One region of the Paenibacillus sp. FSL K6-2859 genome, then DNA from elsewhere that is predicted to be linked to it. Evidence: predicted binding sites of a transcription regulator. Region 1 holds the regulator's gene; each other region holds the start of a gene.
The links. Region 1 encodes Rex, which represses fermentation and respiration genes when NADH is low (regulators of the CRP and FNR family bind a similar motif). Its sites were predicted from a motif close to TTGTGAAATATTTCACAA; they were not measured.

Region 1 (8,162 bases):
TATCAATAGCAATAAAGTCAGCTTTCATACCTACAGCGAGTCTACCCACATCATTTAAAAAGATAGACTTCGCGCCATACTCCGTAGCCATACGTAGAGCTTCCGGAGCCGGAACAGCCGTAGGATCACCACTTACACCTTTATGGATGAGTGCTGCAAGACGCATTTCTTCAAACATATCCAAATTATTATTACTTGCCGCTCCATCTGTACCCAGTGACACCTTCACTCCGGCCTTTAGAAGATCCGTAACTCGAGCAACTCCACTAGCCAGCTTAAGATTGCTTCCAGGGTTATGGGATACACCTACATCATGACGAGCCAGTATCTCGATCTCTTCATCATTCAAATGAACACCATGAGCGATTATAGACGGACGTGTGAACATTCCAAGCTTCTCTAAATGCGCTACTGGCCGCAGTCCGTAATCCACCACATTCTGCTCCACTTCGCGTTTCGTTTCGGACATATGGGTATGCATCGGTAAATTCAAATCATGAGCCGCCTGCACAAACTTAACAAAGAAGTCTGGTGGGCATGTATATGGGGCATGTGGCGAGATCATTGTCGTAATTCTACCTTCAGCCTTACCATGCCAGTTACGCGCAAAAGAAACCGCTTCCGCAAGCTTCTGATTTTGTACTTCTTCTGGACATAGACCGATTACGCCTCTCATTAATACGGAACGAATACCTGATAATTCGACGACCTCCGCTACTCGGTCCATATGATCATACATATCCAGGAAGGTTGTAGTGCCACCTTTCAGCATTTCAAGTACAGACAAGGAGGTTCCCCAGTATACATCTTCTCCGGTGAACTTCTCTTCCATCGGCCACATCTTCTCCTGAAGCCACACCTGAAGCGCTAAGTCATCTCCATAACCACGAAGCAATGACATTGCGGCATGGCCATGCGTGTTTACCAGACCTGGCATAAACAACAGACGACTGCCATCAACAACTTGCACATCGTCTTCTATTAAAGGCTCTTCTTTTCCTATGTAAGTGATCAAATCATCTTCAATAGTCATATATCCACTAAGAACCGGCTCATCCGTTCCCGGAGTAAGAAAACGCCCGCCCTTGATAATCGTTTTATTGCTCTTCATTTCTGCTTTCTTCCTTTCCATCCTTCAAATAATAAGCAAGGCTTTGCAAATCTGTTGTAAAATCAGCAGCATGAACCCGGATATTCGATGGTGTTTTTAGAATCACTGGTGCAAAATTTAAAATCGCCTCAATGCCAGACTCAATGAGAATATCCGCTACATTCTGCGCTTCTGAATCAGGTACTGTAATTATCCCAATTCGAATACCTTGCTCACGAACCGTCTGACCAAGCTCCTCCATCGGTTGAACGGTAAGTGAGTTGATTTTCCGCCCTACCTTAGGCGCATAGGAATCAAATATAGCGGTAATCTTCATAGTATCTTTCAAATAAGCATTATAATTAGATAATGCATGTCCAAGGTTACCGGCACCCACTAAAGCCACATTCAGTTGTTGATCCAGCTTCAGAATATGACGGATTTTCTCAATAAGATAAGTTACGTCATACCCGATACCTTTTCTGCCGAAATCTCCAAAATAAGCTAAATCTTTGCGAATTTGAGCGGGATTCAAATCAAGTTTCTGTCCTAGCTCTTGAGAGGAAACGGTTAATATTTCACGTTTCTGTAGATCATTTAGGAAACGTAAGTACACAGGAAGTCTGCGAACAACGGCTTCTGATATTTTTTCCGATTTCATAATTTACCTCCTAATGTAAGTAATATTCTTTACTAACCTTATACTAATTCGTGTACCTCGTCTCAATGAAGAGCGGTATTCTTATACCGCCCTTCATTGTAGAGTGATTAATATGATCGATGACGTTCTTTTTAAGAAACGCCTCCGTCTTCCAACCACTCCGCTATACGAGGAACCATTTGATCCGTAAGCATATGCTCCATTTTTGGGCCAGGCAACGAATAGAGGAAATATTTCCCATAGTGAGATTCGATCACCCTGGTGTCATACACAATAACAATACCCCGATCTTGCGCTGTCCGCACCAGCCTTCCAAATCCTTGCTTAAAGCGAATAACCGCCTGAGGAACAGACAACTTCATGAACGGATTCTTTTTCTGGGCTTGTAATAACTCAGACTTCGCTTCCGCTAGGGGATGGTTTGGCGGTTGAAACGGGAGCCTCACGATGGCCAAGCATGTTAATGCTTCACCCGGAATATCAACACCCTCCCAAAAACTGCTTGTTCCTAACAGTACAGAGGCTGCACTGTCCTGAAAACGGCGGATCAGCTTGCTACGGCTGCCCCCCTCCACGCCTTGACCCAGCACCGTGATCTCTTGTGAGGCTAGAGCCTCTTTCAAAGGATCGTAAACCTGGCGTAGCATCTTGTAAGAAGTAAACAGGACAAGCATCCGCCCGCGTGTTGTAGTCGCTGCTTCTGCTAGTGATTGTACGAGTGTATCAACAAATCGGGCATCGCCCACACTGCCCTTCACACTAGGGAAATCCCGTGGAATAACTAACAGCGCCTGCTCCCGATACTTAAAAGGAGAAGGCAGGAGTGATGTCATCAGACGCCCCTCTTCCGCAGCTTCATTAAGTCCGAGATTATCAATCATAAACTGGAACGATTTATCAACAGAGAGTGTCGCCGAAGTTAGCACGATACTTTTCTTTTTGTCGAAAAACAGCTCCTTAAGCTGAGTACTGACATCAACAGGAACGGCATACAGCTGTAGCGATTTACTGCGATAATTTCCATTCGCCTCCAGCCAATATACTACATTCTCATCGTTTAATCCCATAAAAAACCGTACTTGCTCACGTATTGAAGCTAAATCCTTAAATAAGCCGCTAATATCGGTAACTAGACTATCTGAGGAAGATTGACCTTCTTGATCTCGCATTTCATTAAGCATTTTATCACCTTTACGGATAATTTCGCTTAATGTCAGATTCATAGTATTCTCTAAAGCAACCAATTCATCCCAATCTTTCGGTTTACGGGTAGGAAGTAGCCGCATGACTAACTGGCCAGCTTCTCCCGCTGCTGCATCGCTGCGTTCCGGCAAGAGGCTGAATAGTTTATCACTAAGCAGATCCCAGGTTTCTTTTATGGTAAGCAGGTCCGGATAGATTCTATCGATCACTCCGCTCCATTCAGAAGCTTCCTCACTGCCTGATGACTGAAGCATTTGGCGAAGCGTAGGAAGTTGGCCATTTCGACTATCCTTATAAAGACGCGATAGTGTATGTGCCACCGTGAAATGCTTCATATGCATGCCTAAATGCTTGCCAGCCACGTCCTCCAGATGATGGGCCTCATCAATTACAAGATGTTCATAAGCCGGAAGTAGCTGGTGCCCAGCCTTAACATCTGCGAAAAGCTTAGAGTGGTTCGTAATGACTACGTCTGCAATACCAGCTTCATGCTTTGCCCGATGGTAATAACACTTACGGAACCAAGGACAGGAGCGCCCCAGACAAGAATCGGTATCGCTAGCCACCGTCTCCCAGAAATCTCCTCCACGACCGCTTAAGTTGAGCTCTTCGTCATCTCCTGATTCGCTTTGCGTCAGCCAAACGATCATCTGAGCCGCAGTAAGCGCATCTTCCCTCGGACTGACAAAGTCTTTTTTATTAATTTTATGTTCGAACTTACGAAGACACAAATAATGCCCTCTGCCCTTAAAAATTGAAGCTTTAAATGGAAATGGAACTACCTGTGTTAATAAAGGAATATCCCGCTCACGCAATTGATCCTGCAGATTAATAGTATGAGTGCTGACCATAACTTTTTCATTCGTGCGAACGCTTTGGTATATGGCAGGCAACAAATAACCAAGTGATTTGCCGGTTCCTGTCCCTGCTTCGATCAATAGATGTTTGTCTTCGGCAAGTGCCGTCATCACCTCATTGATCATAATATCCTGAGCTTCTCGGCTTTCATACTGCGGCAAAGTTTCTTTAAGTCGTTTCGTTACTTCATCCATATAATCTGTAAAAGATAAATTCTGTAGCGGATTCTCAGCATGCTCGTCTCGAGGTGGAGCTAATTCGTTCCAGTCTCCTACAGCAAGCGCTAATTGACGATAAAAAGTCAGATCACCTTCGGGCTGAAGCGTCTCCGCTTCCCGTTCACGCAGCAGACCATCGAAATACCAACCAAGATCACTATCCTCTTCCGTAAACAGCTCACAGAGTCTCTGGATCGTCAGCAGAGGCAAATCGTAGAGCTCCTCCAGACATTTCAGCAATACAAGAGCAGTTGCGAGTGCATCACTGTCTGCCTGATGCGGACGCTCATGCGTCACACCAAAATGTGCACTAACTGATCCTAGTTGATAGGATGTGAGGGAAGGAAAGCAGATTTTCAGAAAATCAATCGTATCTAAAATCCGTCCTTGAAATGGTAAATACCCACATCGGTCTAAAGCATTTTGCAAAAAATGGAAATCGAATGCGACATTATGCCCTACAAGCACAACATCATCCAAGAGTGGAACAAGCTCCATCATCATCTCATCCAGCTCAGGTGCATCCTTTACATCATCGTCGGTAATCCCCGTTAGACCAGTTATAAAAGGAGGTATCGGCGTTCCGGGCTTGACGTAGGAACCATATACCCGGGAGATGGACCGGTCTTCTTCTATAATTGCAAGGCCAACCTGGATGATTTCACCCACGGATTGGGTTCCCGTTGTTTCAAAATCAAGCACGGCAAATTTCATTATAATTCTATTCCCTTTCAATTGAGACTCTTAATCAGCATAACAGAAGTTGCGAAAAAAGGCGATGCACACCACTGGTTCAGGGGATGCATCGCTTGAATGAAAATGCGGAATAATAAACCGTAAACGTAATAATTTACAATAATGAAACAAGCTGATTTCCGAAATGAAGCTTACCTCCTCTACGGCGGCAAACCTCCAAATTCACAGTCGGTTCAGGAAGAGCCGGGTCAAGTTGCAAAGAAAGGCCAAACAGCTCCTGCGCTTCATTGAAACGTTCCTGTGAGGCCCGGATACAGCCTAAAGCATTATACACCATGGCTTTGAGCTTGGTTTCCCTTATCAAACCGAGCATATGGTTCAGATGACTCCAAGCAGCCTCCCCTTCCCCTTCTTGCAGGTAAGAGATGGCTAAATATAATCGAGCAGCCAGGCTATCCGGATATTGCACAATAACTTCCTTAAACTGCTCAATACATTTTCCATACATCAAGAGCTTATAATACCCCTGACCTCTGACAAAAGTATCCATGCACAGCTCGGGTGCTTCCTGCTCTGGCACTTCCTCTTCGACCACAGTCGTAAAATCTACACTTTCACGAAAGTGGCTTAGCTTCTCTGCAAAGGCCAGCCATTCATCCATGACTTTATCGCTAAGTCGATGCAGCATATTATAATTGCATAAAAGCTCATTCCGGCGGGCACCCTCCGCTGTAGGGTAATCTGTAACGATCTCCTGAAGCACCTTGTTCATTTCAGCAAACAAATGTTGAAACATGGGCTATCCCCCCTTACTGAAGATGAAATCAGTTCAGCTTGCCTGACTTCATTTTCTGCGAGATCGGGGTCTTTCATCCCTGCCATTCATTACATGGCGTAAGTCCATCCTTTAAGCGATTGTAGCATGCAGTTCGTGATCGGCCAGCTTCACGGGTTTGTTGTTCTCATCCACGAATACCACTGTTGGCTTATGCGACTCCAATTCTTCTGAGGACAGCATTGCATACGAAATGATAATTACTGTATCTCCCGGCTGAACCAGACGAGCAGCTGCACCATTCAGACAGATCACACCACTGCCGCGAGGCCCAGGAATAACATAAGTTTCTAACCGGGAACCATTATTGTTATCGACGATCTGCACTTTTTCATTCTCAAGAATATCTGCCGCTTCCATTAAGTTCTCATCAATGGTAATACTTCCTACATAATTCAAATTCGCTTCTGTCACCGTCGCGCGGTGAATTTTGGACTTCATCATATGTCTAAACAAGAGCGGCAACCTCCTTTGGAATAAATACATTATTGTCAATTAAGCGCGTTCTGCCAAACTTCACGGCAAGCGCTATAATCATTTCCCCATCTACATCCGTTAATACAACTTCGTTCCGCAAGCCTTCCAGATTAGGAAAGGTCAGGATTTCCGCATAATCAATAACCGCCAAAGGTGAGCTAGAAATAACGGATGTCAACAAATCCCGAACTTCAGCTATAGTTCTTACCTTTCCTTCTTCGATGGCCTCACGCGCTTCACGCAGGGAACGAGATAACACCAGAGCCTGGCTACGTTCCTCCGGAGATAGGAATACGTTACGTGAGCTAAGTGCAAGTCCATCTCCTTCACGAACGATAGGGCAAGGAACAATTTCAACATTCATATTTAGATCAGACACCATTCGGCGGAGCACTGCTACTTGCTGAGCATCCTTTAGTCCGAAGAAGGCATAATCAGGCTGTACAATATTGAATAGTTTATTAACGACTGTCGTTACCCCATTAAAATGTCCTGGACGTGATGCCCCACAGAGTCGAGTGGTAAGCTCAGATACCGAGACTGTAGTCCGGGTAGGCTGCGGATACATTTCTTCCACACTGGGGATAAATACAATATCGACTCCTTCGCGTTCCGCAAGCTCCAAATCACGCTCTTCATCGCGCGGATAGGAATCATAATCCTCATTCGGTCCGAACTGCAGCGGGTTCACAAATATGCTCATAACGACCGTGTTGCTCATTTCGCCTGCCCGCCGAAGCAGACTGGCATGTCCTTCATGCAGGTATCCCATCGTTGGAACAAACCCAATTGGAGTGTGCCCACCTTGTCTCATATATTCCAAAGCTTCGCGCAGTTGCTTAATGCTTCTGACGACTCTCATCTTATTCCCCATCCTTTCCGGCACTGCCGTATAAAGATTCCAGAACGGTTTCATCCGCTTTAAAAACATGACCTTCATCTGGGTACGAGCGATCCTTCACTTCTTTCACATATTGACTGATACCCTCACGAATCAGACTACCCACATCCGCGTAAGTTTTGACAAAACGTTTCTCACGGTAGGGTGAGGCATAACGCAACAAATCATGGAAAACCAATACCTGTCCATCACAATAACGACCTGCACCAATCCCAATGGTCGGTATGCTCAGTGCCTCAGAAATCGCTTGTGCTACTTCTTCAGTCACTAGTTCCAGTACCACTGCAAAAGCACCGGCGGCTTCAAGCGCTTTAGCCTCATCCATCAGACGTTTTGCATCTTTGGCATCCTTACCTTGAATACGGTAGCCACCAATCATATTGACCGATTGTGGTGTAAGCCCAATATGTCCGAGCACAGGAACGCCTGCAGCTACAACCGCAGTGACTGTCTCACAAATTTCGATACCACCTTCCATTTTGACGGCATGAGCCCGCCCTTCCTGCATTAGTCTGCGCACACCACGCAGAGTTTCATCTATACTTCCGTGATAGGTCATAAATGGCATATCTGCCACAATGAACGTATTCTGTGCACCCCGGGTTACTGAACGAGTGTGATAAACCATATCTTCAATTGTAACAGGTAAAGTTGTATCATATCCAAGTACCACGTTTCCTAAGGAGTCACCCACCAGGATAAGGTCGATACCGGCTTCTTCAGCAAGTAATGCCGACGGGTAATCATAAGCGGTCAACATACTTAACCGCACCCCATCTGCTTTCATTTTTTTCATTTTCACAATATTAAGTGCTTGTTTGTTTGCCATTTCTCTCTTCGTCCTCCTTTTTGAAATTACATCCCCGTAAAAATCGCAACAAAAAAACCCTTTAGCAATAATTTGCTAAAAAGGTCCGAAGGGCAAAAAAGAGTCACTCGCGATCGTCCCTTCTGTCTCGGTCCTTACGGCTCAGAGCAGAATCCAACGTAACCGTCTAACGCAGTTATGAAGGTGATTCCAATAATAAAACCATTATAAGTTCATCAAATCAAGAGTACAGTTCGCAAAACGATACCGCCTCTGCCCCATAGTATAACAAAAAGGACACGGAAATACACGAAAAAAATATGACAGGGGATGACACCCTGCCATATTGAAAAGACTCACAAAGGATTTATAAAAGCTCGATTTCACCAGAGCACACGCTAGAAATCTCTCCAGA
Region 2 (8,162 bases), 290 kb from region 1:
GCAATATAGCTCCAAAAAGGCAGTCCAGCAGCTCCAGCGTAGATGTTAACCGCTGTTTGGGGAATGATTGGCACGAGTCGTGCTAGGACAATCGAAGCGAAAGGTCGCCGCTCAATGCCTACTGTGAACTTTTCGAGTGCGGGAATGGAGGCTAAATAAGCTCTAGCTTGGCTTTGAAATAAGTACTTCACAATTCCAAACAGGATTGCGGCAGCCAAATTAGTAGCTAGCCAGCAAATCAAGGCTCCTACTAAACTTCCGTATGCATAACCGAAGAATCCGATGACAGCTTTATAAGGGACAACTGGAAACAAGGCCAGTAAAGTTGCAATCCCTATGGAACTGAAAAGATTATGATCCTCTTTCATCCAGCTTAGGATGTCATATCTGTAGATAAACGCAAGGATTGTACCCGAAACATAAAGAACAATCGAGAACCATTTCTTCATAGATAATATGCCCCTTCTTCCACTCATTCATCTCATCATACGGGATATGAAGTAAATATTGAAGCAAAGATCAATTGTCAGAGAATGAGAAGCAGGTATAATAGCATTTGTAGAGAACAAAGAGAAAAGATCGAGATATTGAAATGTTAGAGGGGGATGGATCAGTGATTGTACCTGAACGTAAAAGAGTCGCCATAATAGGAATCGGCAATATCGCCCGTAAAGTATATTTGCCACTGCTCTCTCAGCATGATTATGCCGAGGTAGTTGGTGTTCTCAGCCATTCATCGACAACGGTGGAGCAGGCTGTTCATACCTATCGTTTTCCTAAAGGGACGACGAATCTGGAAGAGCTGTTATCTTGGGATCTGGATGCAGTATTTGTACATAGCCCAACAACTACTCATTATGATATAGTAACAAAATGTCTCGGACGTGGGATTTCGGTATATGTAGATAAACCACTTTCTTATGATCTTGAAGAGTCCAGAAGGATGGCAGAGCTAGCACAAGATAAAGGGCTTTTGCTGGGAGTGGGCTTTAACCGCCGGTTTGCCCCTATGTATGTCACCGCCAAGCAATGGCTGGAGGAAGTCGGTGGAATTAGCCACTGCAGTGCGATTAAACATCGAACGAAGCTACAGACAAGCACCAGCCGCGAAACCGTGCATGATGATCTTATCCATATGCTTGATTTGCTGTTGTGGTTATGTGGAGATCAGTATGAACTGCTTCGTAGTCATCTTCAATCTAGTGGAGATGGTCGTCTGCTACAGGCATCTGGAATGCTAGCCTGGAAACATAGTGCAGTAGGGATGTACAGTATGGTTCGTGAAGCCGGTATGGATTTGGAGAAGCTTGAGCTGCACGGAAATGGTAGATCGGTGGAAGTAGTGGATCTAGACAAGGCCATTCTTTTTGAAAAAGATACCTTACCGCATATTCAAGGCTTTGGAAGCTGGGATACTGTACTGGATAGAAGAGGTTTTAGTGGAGTGGTGAATAATTTTCTTTGCAACATAAATACACCGGAGCTATGCAGCATTGCTGCTTCAGCGGTACTGCCTAGTCATATGCTGGCGGCACAGCTTGCTGAATGAGGTCTCTGAGAAAGGAGAAGAATATATGGAGGATAACCGTAAATTAGTGGAGGAACAGATCATCGAAAGCTATAAGCGCGAAGAAGAGATGATGATTCTTGTATTCGCTCAGTGGTGTGTGAATAATGGACTTGATCCACATGCGCTATACTTGCAGGCTTATCCGCAGCAGGAAGGGAATGAAGCCTTGCGTCAGGCACTTGCCCTCACGGTTTCCGCAGAGGAAGCGGGAGACATTTCTGATGACACCGTTCTGGGTGTACTTTCACTTTTTGGAAATGATGACTTGGCACAAATCGTAACTGAAGCGATTGCTCAAAGGGGATCTAAAGGACCTGTGGGGGATTGACATTGGGGATATAATAATAGAGTCAGATGAACTTTTTTCGGTAAACGATGTTCATCATGGTTAAAATGTGTTAATATTATATATACTAACTAATAGTAAGTTTCGCAAGTGAGAGGTGAGAACAATGGAAGAACATCAATTTGCGATGTGTCCCAGATTTGAAACAGCCTTCTCTTTCTTAGGCAAACGTTGGAATGGACTTATTATTCAGACATTGATGAGTGGACCGAAGCGGTTTAAAGATATCTCCGGCCTCATTCCTTCAATGAGCGATAAGATGCTGTCCGAGCGGATGAAGGATTTGGAAGGTGAGGGTATCCTGGTTAGGCATGTATACCCAGAAACACCCGTACGTATTGAGTACGAATTAACAGACAAAGGCCGTGCGTTGCAGCCTGTTATGCAGCAGATTCAGTCTTGGGCTGAGAGCTGGGTTGACTAAAATTCACAGTAATGTTGTGGCCCTTTTTCCGAAATGGTGGAAAAGGGGCTTTTCAATTTCTAAATATTAGACAGTGACAGTTGTGTTCCAATCCTTTATGCTTGAAAAAAACTTGCACAGTTTAAAAATAATTGTAATATAATAGAAAAACATTGTATGATCCTTGAATGGAAGCGCTCGCGTATTGGTTTTTGCTCAAATCTACTCAGCTGGAGTACAGGCATAGCAAAACTGTTAGGAGGCGAGGGAGATGAAGACGAAGACGACCCTATTTTCCCGGGAAATAACGTATGGAAAAAAGGATGTTGCTGAGCTAGAGAATGCTTCTATCAAAGTACAGCTCATCTATGACAAGACGTTGTTCATGCTGCATAGCCATCTTCCTGATTCCTTATGGGATGCGTGGATTGGCGTGCCTTACAGCATTATCTCTTCACTCTACAAAGGAAACAATGATAGTGGGACTATTTTTCAAAAATGGATTCAAAGTCCGACCGGCTGGAAGTGTATTGGTTGTGAACGGCACTGTCTGGAGTCCACGGAACCTCCACAAGATGTGAATGCGGCGAATCATGGGCGACAATATAAGTTTCATAACGGCATTCGCCAGAGTATGGTACTTCAAGCCTTAATTTGGTCCATGTACGAGAATATCGTATTATTCAAACCCTTTTTAGGCGATGAGCCTTTTTTTGACGATGATGATTTGCATACGATATCCTCTTATTTCGTTCCAACTTATCTGAATGAGTTCCACCTTATTGAGCGGTCTAAGCCATGTAAAGAATACAAAGATCAGAATATACGAGTCTTTCAGGAATGGATTTCCGCACCAGATCTTGTCCTCAAATGGAATGGTGGCTTGACGGAAGGCAGATGGATGACCGGTGTTTATATGGATCACTCCCGTTTTGCTGGATTGGGACCTTATTTGAAGGATTCAAAGGGACAGCGGACGTATATGCAGGCTTATGTGCAATAAAGTGAGTTGAAAAAGCACCTTTGTAGGCAAAGGTGCTTTTTTGCGCTTACTATGTATGTACATTCTCCAATCTCGTTCAAAAATAAGATACAATTTCCGTGCGTACAATCACAAGTCAAAGTTCCTTTCAGGGTTAAGGTGAAGAAGTGGATAAGATTTATTCAGAACCTAATCCCATAACCCAAGGAGGAGCTATAATGGAAACTAAACAACTTAATGATAGTATTTCGGATTCGAAACAAGCAGAATCGGTACAGGCTGGGTTTACCCCAGATGCACTGGTGAGGGATATTGTATTGCAATTCCCTAAAGCGGCAGATTATTTTAAAGCAAAACGGATTGATTTTTGTTGCGGTGGAGCTAAACCACTTGCTGAAGCAGCAGCTGAGCGGGGTCTGGATCACGAGATAATCATCGGTGATCTAAACAAGCTGTTCCAAGAGTATCCAGTACCCCAAGAGGAAATCGCTTGGAATACTGCATCCTCAGAAGAGTTAATTGCCCATATTATTAACAAACACCATCGTTATCTTCGTGAAGAGCTACCCCTCATTAGCCAAAATGTAACTAAGGTGTATCGAGTGCATGGTGGGGATTCTCCCCATTTGGTGGAATTATATAACTTGTTCAACACACTTAAGGAAGACTTACTTGAGCATACGGCTAAAGAAGAAGAAGATGAGTTTCCTAAGCTGTTGACATACGCTGCTAATCCTAGTGAAGAAGGCCTGACATCGCTTCGTGAGTCATTGTCTGAGCTGGAGAGTGAGCATGATGGTGCGGGCGATATTTTGAGAAAAATACGTAGTGTTACAGATGATTTCACTCCGCCGGCGCATGCTTGCACGACCTATCGATTGACATATGCCCGGCTGGAAGAGCTGGAGAGTATGACTTTTGAACACGTACATTTGGAGAATAATATATTGTTCCCTAGGTTTCAGTGATGATGAATAGTGTTCTAAAGAGTCCCTTAGGGGGCTTTTTTATTTGAGAACATGGCTTGTTTAAGTTATCCTTAAAAAGACAGTATACATAACTTTACAAGCCTGAGACGCTATATGGTCATTAGGCGGGACAAGGCGGTGTCAGGATGCCCATACGATCTTTGTGGAAATTGATGCTAGGTTTAGTCATCGGATTCACAATAGGTGGATGCTCTACTAACAATGACGGCAATAGTAATGCTAATAATGGTGCGGCAGGATTAGAGGGACCGACAATATCGATAAGGGTTGGAGATAATGAACTGCTTACTAAACCATCGGACAGGTTACTTAGCGGGAGTTATAGAAATGGAATATCGCTCATGGAGCTCCTGAAAGGTAGTAATATTGCCACATTTGCGGAGGATAACTCAAGCATTCTTTCGGTAAAGGATTTTTCGCTAGAGTCGGGATTGGTTTGGGAGCTTCAGATGGGCGGTCAAATCATTGGGAATGCGGATTGGAATAATACTGTAGGGTATGATTCACAGCTAGTCTTCACCGCGAAGTCGAAGGATCATCAAGCACCACTTCAAACAGTAAGGCTGACCTTGAACGGTGGAAGTGTAGAAGTAGACCTGCATCATACGTATATTATTTTATTTAGAGAAGATTTAACCGTAAGAGATTTGCTCAAAAGCTGTAGTAGGGTACAATTGGCGGATGATAATAAAAAGGTGCTTTCCGTCAATGATTATACCCCTCTAAGTAATGAAGAATGGAAGCTGAAGGTGAACGGAAAACAACTACTCGATGATGGAATGGATATGAAGCTCAGGGCTCAAGATGAATTGGAGATTTTATTGACTTTACGCTAAAAATCGTACATTAAGCCAGATTAACGGTTGTTCAGAATCGTTAATCTGGCTTTTTATGTGGAAAAGATATCTGACAATTATCAGCACACTAAAGTGTGAAAATATTCACAATTAAAGTGACTGCAATCACAATGATGACTTGAATTTGAAACGTATAATTCCAATATGTAGAAGAGAGATTGATCAGGTATTCATAAGCTTGAGGAGGCACCTAACCATGACAACGATAAGAGAAAAACTAGTATTAGTCGGCAACGGTATGGCAGGCATAGGTACGATTGAGCAGATATTGAAGCTGGGTGGAGCTTATGACATTACGGTTTTTGGAAGTGAACCTCATCCCAATTACAATCGGATCATGTTGTCTTATGTTCTTGAAGGAAGTAAGACCCTTAATGATATCATCCTAAACGACTGGAATTGGTATGAGGACAATAATATAACTCTACACACGGGAACAACGGTGACACGAATTGATGAAGGCTCGAAGCAAGTGGTTACGGATAACGGGATGATAGTCCCCTATGACAAGGTAATTATTGCGACAGGTTCGAATTCGTTTATTCTACCTGTACCTGGCAGTGATAAAGAGGGCGTTGTAGGATTCCGGGATATTTCAGACTGTGATGCGATGCTGTCAGCGGCCAAGCAATACAGCAAAGCAGCTGTTATCGGCGGGGGGTTACTTGGGCTGGAAGCGGCAAAAGGTCTTGTGAACCTAGGCATGGACGTTACCGTAGTTCATTTGATGGAAGATCTGATGGAGCGTCAGCTTGATCGGAATGCCTCCTCGATGCTTCAAGCTGAGCTGGAGCGTCAAGGTGTGAAATTTGCTATGGGCAAACAAACGGTGGAATTGACCGGGGAACAGAGAGTTAGTGGATTGCGCTTCAGCGATGGCAGTATGCTTACAGCGGATTTTGTGGTAATGGCTGTTGGAATCAAACCGAACGTGACGTTGGCAAAAGAAAGCGGAATCTCCGTAAATCGTGGGATCGTGGTGGATGATTATTTGCAAACCTCGATGCAGAATGTTTATTCCATCGGCGAATGTGCCGAGCATCGCGGTATGTGTTACGGGCTGGTGGCTCCATTATTTGAACAAGGCATGGTTCTAGCTAAACATTTATGTGGTAGCAATACCAAGCCTTATGAAGGTTCGATTGTCTCCACGAAGCTTAAAATATCTGGGGTGGATGTATTTTCAGCGGGTGAGTTTTTGGATTCCTCTGATCACACGGTGATCTCAAACAAAGATGAATGGAAGAGAACCTATAAGAAAATTCTGCTCAAAAATAATGTGATTGTCGGTGCAGTATTGTTCGGTGATGTGACGGAGTCCGCCAATTTGCAAAAGCTAGTAAAACAAAGCGCGATAATGACCGATGAAATTTATACAGAAGTCATGGGAACGGGCTGCTGCGGTGGCGGAGCAAAGAAGAGTACATCCGTAGAAGCTATGGCGGACGAAGAAATTGTCTGCGGCTGTAACGGTGTAACTAAAAAAGCGATCGTAGATGCTGTTACTGAACATGGTTTTACTACTGTGGATGAGATCAAAGCATGTACTGGCGCTACTCGCTCTTGTGGTGGTTGCAAACCCGTAGTAGAACAAATCCTGCAATTTGTCTTAGGTGACAGTTTCCAGCAAGCTGCTAAGCAAGGTATTTGTGGGTGCACAACGCTTAACCGTGATGAAATTGTTGCTGAAATCACAGCTAAAGGTCTTAAAACAACAAAAGAGGTCATGAATGTACTCGGATGGAAACAAGAGGAAGGCTGCTCCAAGTGTCGTCCGGCAATTAACTATTATCTAGGAATGATGAACCCTGATACCCATCAGGATGAGAAAGAATCCCGATTTGTAAATGAAAGAATGGGTGCCAATATTCAAAAAGATGGAACCTACACCGTGATACCACGCATGTATGGTGGGGTAACAACACCGGAGGATTTGAAGAAAATCGCCGATGTCTCCCTTAAATATGACGTGAAAGTTGTGAAGGTGACTGGTGGGCAACGCCTGGATCTGATCGGGGTGAAAAAAGAGGATCTGCCGAAAGTATGGGAAGAGCTCGATATGCCATCAGGTTATGGTTATGCCAAATCGCTACGTACGGTTAAGACTTGTGTGGGTTCACAGTTCTGCCGTTTCGGCACACAGGATTCGCTGGCAATGGGCGCGCTCATAGAACGTAAGTATGAACGTCTTGATTTTCCCGCCAAGTTTAAAATAGCTGTCAACGGCTGTCCACGTAACTGTGCGGAATCCTGCACGAAGGATATTGGCATCGTCGGTAATGATGGTGGTTGGGAAGTGTTTATCGGTGGTAACGGTGGGATCAAGCCAAGGATCGCTGACTCTTTCTGCAAAATTAAGACCGATGATGAGCTGATCGAGGTGTGCTCCGCTGTGATGCAATATTACCGTGAGACCGGCAATTATTTGGAGAGAACCTCCGAGTGGGTTGAGCGTATGGGACTTGAGCAGATTCAAACGGTCATTTTGGATAATGAAGATAACCGCAAAAAGCTGGCAGCACGGATTGACTTTGCTCTCACTCAGGTTACGGATCCTTGGAAAAAAATGCTCAATGACAGCAGCACTCGTACTGCGCTTTTTGAAGAAACAAGAGTCTAGCGGATATAACGCACACAGAAGGGGAGAGAGCAATGAATAAGACCACACAAACGTATGCAATAGGATCAGTACAGGATCTCCTGTTACAGATTGGCCGGGTAGTTGTGGCTGGAAATGTGGAACTGGCTGTATTTCGTACCTCTGACGGAGCGATTTATGCGCTTGAGAATCGGAGTCCTCATCCAAAAGGGGGGCCGCTTGCTGAAGGAATCGTTTCGGGTCACTTTCTTTATGATCCGCTGTATGATTGGAAAATAGATCTTCGCACGGGTGAAGTTCAGGCACCGGATCAAGGTATCGTTGTGACTTATCCAGTCTCCCTTGACGGAGACATTGTGACAGTGAGCTTGTAGACACCGAAGCTTGTAGTAAAGGATGAAATAGAAAACGGTGGG
Region 3 (8,162 bases), 270 kb from region 1:
CGAGAAGCTTTTTCTCCATTGCCGTGCCACTATCCGTTCCGATTTTTGCTACATTAGCAATCTTTATCTTTTCTACTGCATGGAACGACTGGTTCTGGCCATCTTTGGTTATGCACAGTGAAGAGAAATATACGCTTGCGACAGCCATTTATAAATACGTTATTAATGTGAAGGCACTCAATACTAATATTAAGTTTGCAATCCTGTTTATAGTATCCTTGCCTCCAATCCTTGTCTTCTTGATTTTCCAGAAATTCATTATGCGTGGGGTTGCTTTGTCGGCCGTGAAAGGATAAGCAATTATCGACGGATTTACCCATGGATCGTAAACATGCACATGAAAGGAATATAAATGCACCTCGTTTGTAAACGGTTTCTAATTTATGATCGATAGGTAAGATAATTATGAATTGAAAAGGGGAGTTTCAATGCGTAAGTACTCTAGCGTTCTACTAAGCGTACTTGTAGCCGGATCGTTGCTATCTGCTTGCAGCGGCAACAATAACGGAAACACAGCGGGGAACAAAGGCGGGGAAGCATCTACTGCGCCAACAAATGCGGTAACGGATAATACAGCAACTGCTACGGATGCGCCAGTGGAGGACATTACTCAAAGAAAAGTGACGATCAAGATCCACTATCCAACACCTGACTTGACTGAAGTGAGAGCGCAAGAAGATGACAAGATTAAGCGTTTCCAAGCTGAATATCCTAATGTTGAAATTGTTAAAGATGACTGGCAGTACAATGTAAGTGAAATCGGAATTAAAATGGCTGCGAATGAAGCACCAACCTTCTTTAACACCTACGCTACAGAAGCTAAATTCCTGGTGGAAAAGGGCTGGGTTGCTGACATTACGGATCTTTGGAACAAATATGAATTTAAGGATCAAATTAACCCAGTACTGCAAAATCAATTCATCATTGATGGTAAAGTTTTCGGCGTAACTCAAAAAGGTTATGTAACAACTACTATGATCAACAAAAAAATGCTGGATGACAAAGGCGTTGCAGTCCCACCAATGGATTGGACTTGGGATGATATGCTGAATACGGCTAAAGGCGTAGCTGATGTCAAAAAAGGCATTTCCGGTATTGCTCCAATGGGTAAAGGTAACGAAGCAGGCTGGAACTGGACCAACTTCCTGTTTGAAGCTGGCGGTGAAATTCAAAAGGTTGAAGGCGGCAAGGTTGTAGCTACATTTAATTCCGACGCTGGTGTTAAAGCACTGGATTTCTACAAAAAACTTAGATGGGAAGCTAACGCGATTCCTCAGGACTGGGCACTTGGCTGGGGCGATGCTGTAGGCGCATTCCAACAAAGTCGTACAGCTATGGTAATGGCTGGATCGGATGGCGTAATCGAGCAAGCACTGAATCAAGGCGGACTGAAACCTGAGGATGTGCTCACATATCCAATGCCTGCTATGGAAAAAGGCGGTAAGCACACCGGGGTACTTGGTGGTGATTACCTCGTTATTAATCCGAATGCAACACCAGATGAGCAAGAAATGGCATTCCGTTATATCACATTTGATTACTTCTCTGATAAAGGTTTGGAAGCCCTGGATGCAGTTCTTCAACAACGTACAGCTGATGGCAAATACTTTATCCCGCCACTCTTAGATTATTACTCAGCAGATTCTGAGTTTGGTAAGAAGACCAAAGCGGTTTATGACAAGTACACAAATGTATACCAATATAGCCCTGATATTATGGGACTTTTGGATGGTAAACCTGAAGCTCAATACAACACACAGGACTATTACGCAACTATGTCCAATGTTATTCAAGAGCTGTTCTCCAAAAAAGGAACGGATTCCAAGAGCCAGCTAGAAGCAGCAGCTAAAACAGTGCAAGAGAAATTCTTTGATACGATTAAAGCGGAATAGTCTAATGCAAAAACCGGCCCCTTTGGGGCCGGTTTTTTTGTTCTGAAGATTTATAAATTTATAAATCTTCAGAAATAGTGATAATCAATTGGAAATTATTTCGGTGAAGGAAAATCGTAAGGGACTGTGATGAAGAGAATTCATTTTTGAGTACTGATTTTAGATATATGGAATAAAAAGGAGCTAAAATTTTGCTTATTAAAGTATAATTCTAAGATTTAAAGGGTTTTATAACATAAAATATGGTAAAAACACTATAATATGATCGAATGAAAGCGCTTTGAAAACAAATCAAAAAAACTTTATACTTTGTGAAAGATTTCACTATACAAGGTAGAAATCATGTGATAAGATAAATGTGTAGAGAAAAACAACTAAAAATTGACAGGAGGACGAGGGAGATGGCAGTTAAGAACGAAGTCGCCGCCCAAGTTAAACAAGTTACTGCTGAAGAGTATATTCAGAATTTAGTGGATAAAGCAAAAAAAGCGCATGAGGCGTTCATGGCGCTAGACCAAGAGCAAGTTGACACAATCGTTCATGCAATGGCGTTGGCTGGACTCGACAAACATATGTACCTCGCAAAATTGGCCGTAGAAGAAACTGGACGCGGCGTATACGAAGACAAAATTACGAAGAACATCTTCTCAACTGAATATATCTGGCACGGAATTAAATACGATAAAACAGTAGGCGTTATTGAAGACAACGCTTATGATAGCTTCCAAAAAATTGCTGAACCCGTCGGAATTGTTATGGGTATCACACCGGTAACCAACCCTACATCCACCACGATGTTTAAAGCGTTGATTTCGATTAAGACACGGAACCCTATTATATTCGGTTTCCACCCTTCTGCGCAAGAGTGTAGTGCAGCAGCAGCCAAAATTCTTCATGATGCTGCCGTGAAAGCTGGCGCTCCTGAGAACTGTATCCAATGGATTGAAATGCCAACAATGGACAAGACAAACGCATTGATGAACAACCCAGACGTTGCTCTTATCTTGGCAACTGGTGGTTCTGCAATGGTAAAAGCAGCTTACAGCTGTGGTAAACCAGCACTTGGCGTAGGCCCTGGTAACGTACCTGCTTTCATTGAAAAGAGCGCGGATATTGATCAAGCCGTAACGGACATCATTCTTTCTAAGACATTTGATAATGGTATGATCTGTGCTTCCGAGCAAGCTGTTATTATCGAAGAACCAATCTTCGATCAAGTGAAGAAAAAAATGATTGCTAATGGCTGCTACTTTGTGAATAAAGAAGAAGCTGCCAAACTGACTAGTGGAGCAATGAACGTAGATAAATGTGCGGTTAACCCAGCAATCGTAGGTCAATCCGCAGTGAAAATTGCTGAAATGTGTGGCATTCAAGTCCCTGCCGGCACAAAGATTCTGGTAGCAGAACTTGAAGGAGTAGGCACTAAATATCCACTGTCCGCTGAAAAATTAAGCCCGGTTCTTGCTTGCTACAAAGTTAAGAATGCAGATCAAGGTATCGAACGCGCAGCTCAAATTGTTGAATTTGGCGGTATGGGCCACAGCTCGGCTATCCACTCCAACAATGAAGAAGTAATCATGAAGTTCTCTAACCGTCTGCAAACAGGACGTATTCTCGTTAACTCGCCTTCCACACATGGTGCGATCGGCGATATCTATAACACTAATATCCCTTCATTGACTCTGGGCTGCGGATCTTATGGTCGTAACTCCGTGTCGCAAAACGTTACAGCAATCAATTTGATCAACGTGAAAAGGGTGAATCGTCGTACCGTGAATATGCAATGGTTTAAAGTACCTGACAAGATCTATTTCGAAAAAGGCGCTACTCAGTACCTGACCAAAATGCCTGATATCACACGTGTCGCAATTATCACTGACCCAATGATGGTTAAGCTTGGATATGTTGAAAGAGTTGAACATTACCTGCGTCAACGGCAAACTCCTGTAGCTATCGAAGTGTTCTCTGAAGTTGAACCAGATCCATCGACAACTACAGTTGAAAAAGGTACTGCAATGATGAACAGATTCCAACCGGACTGCATCATCGCACTTGGCGGCGGTTCCCCAATGGATGCTGCAAAAGGAATGTGGTTATTCTATGAACATCCAGATGCAGACTTTAATGGTCTGAAACAAAAATTCATGGATATCCGTAAACGGGTATACAAATTCCCTAAACTTGGTAACAAAGCTAAGTTTGTAGCGATTCCAACTACTTCGGGTACAGGTTCGGAAGTAACATCTTTCGCAGTTATTACCGATAAAACAACTGAACAGCACACTAAATATCCATTGGCTGACTACGAGTTAACTCCAGATGTAGCTATCATTGATCCTGAGTTCGTATACAGCTTGCCAAAAACTGCAGTTGCTGATACAGGTATGGACGTATTAACACATGCTATCGAAGCTTATGTATCTGTTATGGCGAGTGACTATACTGATGGTCTAGCTATTAAAGCCATCCAACTGGTATTCCAATACCTTGAAAAATCGGCGCTGGAAGGTGACAGAGTAGCACGTGAAAAAATGCATAACGCATCCACACTTGCTGGTATGGCCTTTGCCAATGCATTCTTGGGTATTAACCACAGTTTGGCGCATAAATGGGGCGGACAGTACCACACTGCTCATGGTCGGACTAACGCGATCCTTATGCCACACGTTATCCGCTACAATGCTAAAAAACCTACGAAGTTCGCTTCGTTCCCTAAATATTCGCACTTCGTAGCTGATGAGCGTTATGCTGAAATTGCCCGTATTCTGGGATTGCCAGCCCGCACAACTGAAGAAGGTGTAACTAGCCTGATCAATGCTATTCGCGATATGAATAAAAAATTGGGCATCGAAGAATCGTTCCAGCAACTGGGCTTTGATCCTAAGGACTTCGAATCCCGCGTAGATTACTTGGCTGACCGTGCGTTTGAAGATCAATGTACAACTGCCAATCCTAAGCTGCCACTGGTATCTGAGCTTGCTGATGTATACCGTAATGCGTTCTACGGAAGATTTGATAATTAATAAATGGTTAAATAGAGAATAGGATAGTTGTGGAATTAGATAAAGGTGACAAATATCACTCGAAAGGTGATATTTGTCACAGTGTTTTTATAGAAAATAAACTAGAATGTTTATATAAACAACGGTCCCACATATGAAATGTTGATTGTGAAATTTGGAACAACCACATCTTTTGGGGATCACGAGACACGGGATCAACCTTCAAGCCCGCGATCTCTACAAATATAATAAATATAGATGGAGGGATTTAGCATGTCGGTGATTGAAAAAGAAGTAAATGAAGTGAAATCCGGTTGGAGAAGTTTTACAAAAGGTAAATGGGCTAAGAAAGTTGACGTTAACAACTTTATCGCTAGTAACATTAAGCCTTATGAAGGTAACGAAGAGTTCCTCGTAGGTCCTACTAGTAACACAACTGAACTGTGGAAGATTATTTCCCAACTGAGCAAGGAAGAAAGAGAAAGAGGCGGCGTATGGGATGTTTCCCTAGATACTGTCTCCACAATTACTTCACATGCTCCAGGCTACATTGACAAGGACAAGGAACAAATTGTAGGCGTGCAGACTGACGCTCCTTTCAGACGTTCCATTCAGCCATTCGGCGGGATCAAGATGATGGTCGATGCTACGAAGGCTTATGGCTTCGAGCTTCCACAAAACATCGTTGACATGTTTACGAACATTCGCAAAACGCATAACCAAGGCGTATTTGATGCATATACACCAGACATGAGAGCGGTGCGTAAATCCGGCGTTATCACAGGTCTTCCTGATGCTTACGGCCGCGGACGCATTATCGGCGACTACCGCCGCATTGCTCTGTACGGTATTGATTTCTTGATTAAAGACAAAAAGCAACAATTAGCTGAGCTTGAAGTTGATTCCATGACAGAAGAAGTAATTCGTTTGCGTGAAGAGCTGTCTGAGCAAATTCGTGCACTGGGCGAATTGAAAGAAATGGCTGCTGCACATGGAATGGATATTTCCAAACCAGCGACGAATTTCAAAGAAGCTACTCAATGGGTATACTTTGGATACCTGGCAGCAGTTAAAGAACAAAATGGTGCAGCAATGTCCTTGGGACGTGTTTCTTCCTTCCTAGATATCTATGCAGAACGCGATATTGAAGAAGGTACTTTGACTGAAGAACAAGTACAAGAAATTGTCGATCATTTTGTAATGAAACTGCGTATCGTGAAATTCTTGCGTACACCTGACTATAACGATCTGTTCTCCGGCGACCCTACTTGGGTAACTGAATCCATCGGTGGTATGGCTGAAAATGGAACCACTCGTGTTACCAAGAACAGCTTCCGTTTCCTGAACACCCTGTACAACTTGGGTCCGGCTCCGGAACCGAACTTAACTGTTCTGTGGTCCGAAAAATTGCCTGAAGGCTTCAAAAAATATTGTGCTAAGGTTTCTATCGAAACTAGTGCAATTCAGTATGAAAATGACGATCTAATGCGTCCGTACTGGGGTGAAGATTACGCTATTGCTTGCTGCGTATCTCCAATGCGTATCGGTAAACAAATGCAGTTCTTCGGCGCTCGTGCCAACCTGGCAAAAGCTTTGCTGTATGCTATTAATGGTGGTAAAGACGAAAAATCCGGAGCACAAGTTGGGCCGGAATTCCCAGCGATCACTTCTGAATATCTGGATTATGACGAAGTAATGAAACGCTTCAAACCGATGATGGAGTGGTTGGCTAAGACTTATGTTAACACTTTGAACATCATTCACTATATGCATGACAAATATTCTTACGAACGTATCGAAATGGCACTGCATGATCGCGACATTCTGCGTACGATGGCTTGCGGTATCGCTGGTCTGTCCGTTGCAGCTGACTCGCTGAGTGCTATTAAATACGCGAAGGTTAAACCAATCCGTAACGAAGAAGGTATTGCAATTGACTTCGAAACGGAAGGCGAATTCCCTTGCTACGGTAACAATGACGATGCTGTAGACAACATCGCAGTAGAATTGGTTGAAACCTTCATGTCTATGATCCGTAAAAACAAAACATATCGTGATGCTGTACCGACTCAATCGGTATTGACCATTACTTCGAATGTTGTGTACGGTAAGAAGACAGGTACAACACCTGACGGACGTAAAAAAGGCGAACCATTCGCACCAGGTGCTAACCCAATGCACGGACGCGACAAGAAAGGTGCACTGGCTTCACTGAACTCTGTAGCCAAACTGCCTTACTCCGATGCCCAAGATGGTATCTCCAATACGTTCTCCATCGTACCTAAGGCACTAGGTAAAGACGATGAATCCTGCAAGTCTAACTTGGTACACATGATGGACGGATACTTCCATAACAACGCGCAGCATTTGAACGTTAACGTATTTAACCGTGAACAGCTGATGGACGCTATGGATCACCCAGAGAATTATCCACAATTGACTATCCGTGTATCCGGTTATGCAGTTAACTTCATCAAGCTGACTCGCGAACAACAAATGGACGTAATTAACCGTACTTTCCATGGTTCAATGTAAGTTGTTTATATTTATAAAGATCTTTCATTGAGATATGCACTAAAATAATTGCAAGGAATTACCGCTCTTGTTTCAAGGGCGGTAATATCTTGTTTAAGAATCATTAAAATTTTAAATTTTACGGTCGCGTTTAAGGAGAACACAGTCTTATGGGCAGGGGTTCTTCTTCGTGAAAGATGGACTGTTAGTCAGTCGTGGAGAAAGGATGACATCCTATGATTAAAGGTCGCATACACTCCTTGGAAACCTTTGGAACCGTTGATGGGCCTGGTATTCGATTTGTCTTATTTATGCAAGGGTGCTTGCTGAAATGCCAGTATTGCCATAACCCTGATACTTGGGCTTTAGATGAAGGTAAGGAAATGACTCTAGAAGAAGTACTTTCGGAGATCGAGCCATATTTAAACTACTATCGTTCATCCGGTGGTGGGTTAACTGTATCCGGCGGAGAACCAACTTTGCAGGCACAATTTGTAAAGCAGTTATTTACGGAAGTTAAAAAGCGTTGGAATCTGCACACTACATTAGATAGTAATGGTTATAACGAAGGTGACAAGATTAATGACTTATTGGATGTTACGGACTTGGTGATGCTTGATTTGAAGCATATTGATGAAGAAGCACACATTAAGTTAACTGGTAAATCTAATGATCGGACCTTGAAGCTTGCGCGCTGGCTGTCAGATCATAACCGTAAGATGTGGATTAGACATGTATATGTTCCAGGCATTCA

Region 2: nirB (nitrite reductase large subunit NirB) is a predicted target of Rex. The motif match lies at 5,220-5,237, and genes of this name have one in related genera.
Region 3: pflB (formate C-acetyltransferase) is a predicted target of Rex. The motif match lies at 5,061-5,078, and genes of this name have one in related genera.

What each region holds. Positions count from the first base shown of each region.
Region 1 covers NZ_JBBOYU010000001.1:4,712,662-4,720,823, forward strand. Annotated here, with positions in the region: gene MHB64_RS21070 (amidohydrolase) at 1-1,111, opposite strand, end outside; gene MHB64_RS21075 (redox-sensing transcriptional repressor Rex) at 1,098-1,751, opposite strand; gene dinG (ATP-dependent DNA helicase DinG) at 1,883-4,744, opposite strand; gene MHB64_RS21085 (tetratricopeptide repeat protein) at 4,881-5,522, opposite strand; gene panD (aspartate 1-decarboxylase) at 5,634-6,017, opposite strand; gene panC (pantoate--beta-alanine ligase) at 6,010-6,900, opposite strand; gene panB (3-methyl-2-oxobutanoate hydroxymethyltransferase) at 6,902-7,768, opposite strand; gene MHB64_RS21105 (biotin--[acetyl-CoA-carboxylase] ligase) at 8,115-8,162, opposite strand, start outside.
Region 2 covers NZ_JBBOYU010000001.1:4,998,949-5,007,110, reverse strand. Annotated here, with positions in the region: gene MHB64_RS22500 (TVP38/TMEM64 family protein) at 1-449, opposite strand, end outside; gene MHB64_RS22495 (Gfo/Idh/MocA family protein) at 614-1,549, shown strand; gene MHB64_RS22490 (hypothetical protein) at 1,575-1,898, shown strand; gene MHB64_RS22485 (winged helix-turn-helix transcriptional regulator) at 2,023-2,340, shown strand; gene MHB64_RS22480 (hypothetical protein) at 2,591-3,322, shown strand; gene ric (iron-sulfur cluster repair di-iron protein) at 3,520-4,269, shown strand; gene MHB64_RS22470 (hypothetical protein) at 4,416-5,126, shown strand; gene nirB (nitrite reductase large subunit NirB) at 5,344-7,767, shown strand; gene nirD (nitrite reductase small subunit NirD) at 7,800-8,120, shown strand.
Region 3 covers NZ_JBBOYU010000001.1:4,978,071-4,986,232, reverse strand. Annotated here, with positions in the region: gene MHB64_RS22410 (carbohydrate ABC transporter permease) at 1-296, shown strand, start outside; gene MHB64_RS22405 (ABC transporter substrate-binding protein) at 429-1,892, shown strand; gene adhE (bifunctional acetaldehyde-CoA/alcohol dehydrogenase) at 2,294-4,915, shown strand; gene pflB (formate C-acetyltransferase) at 5,168-7,429, shown strand; gene pflA (pyruvate formate-lyase-activating protein) at 7,645-8,162, shown strand, end outside.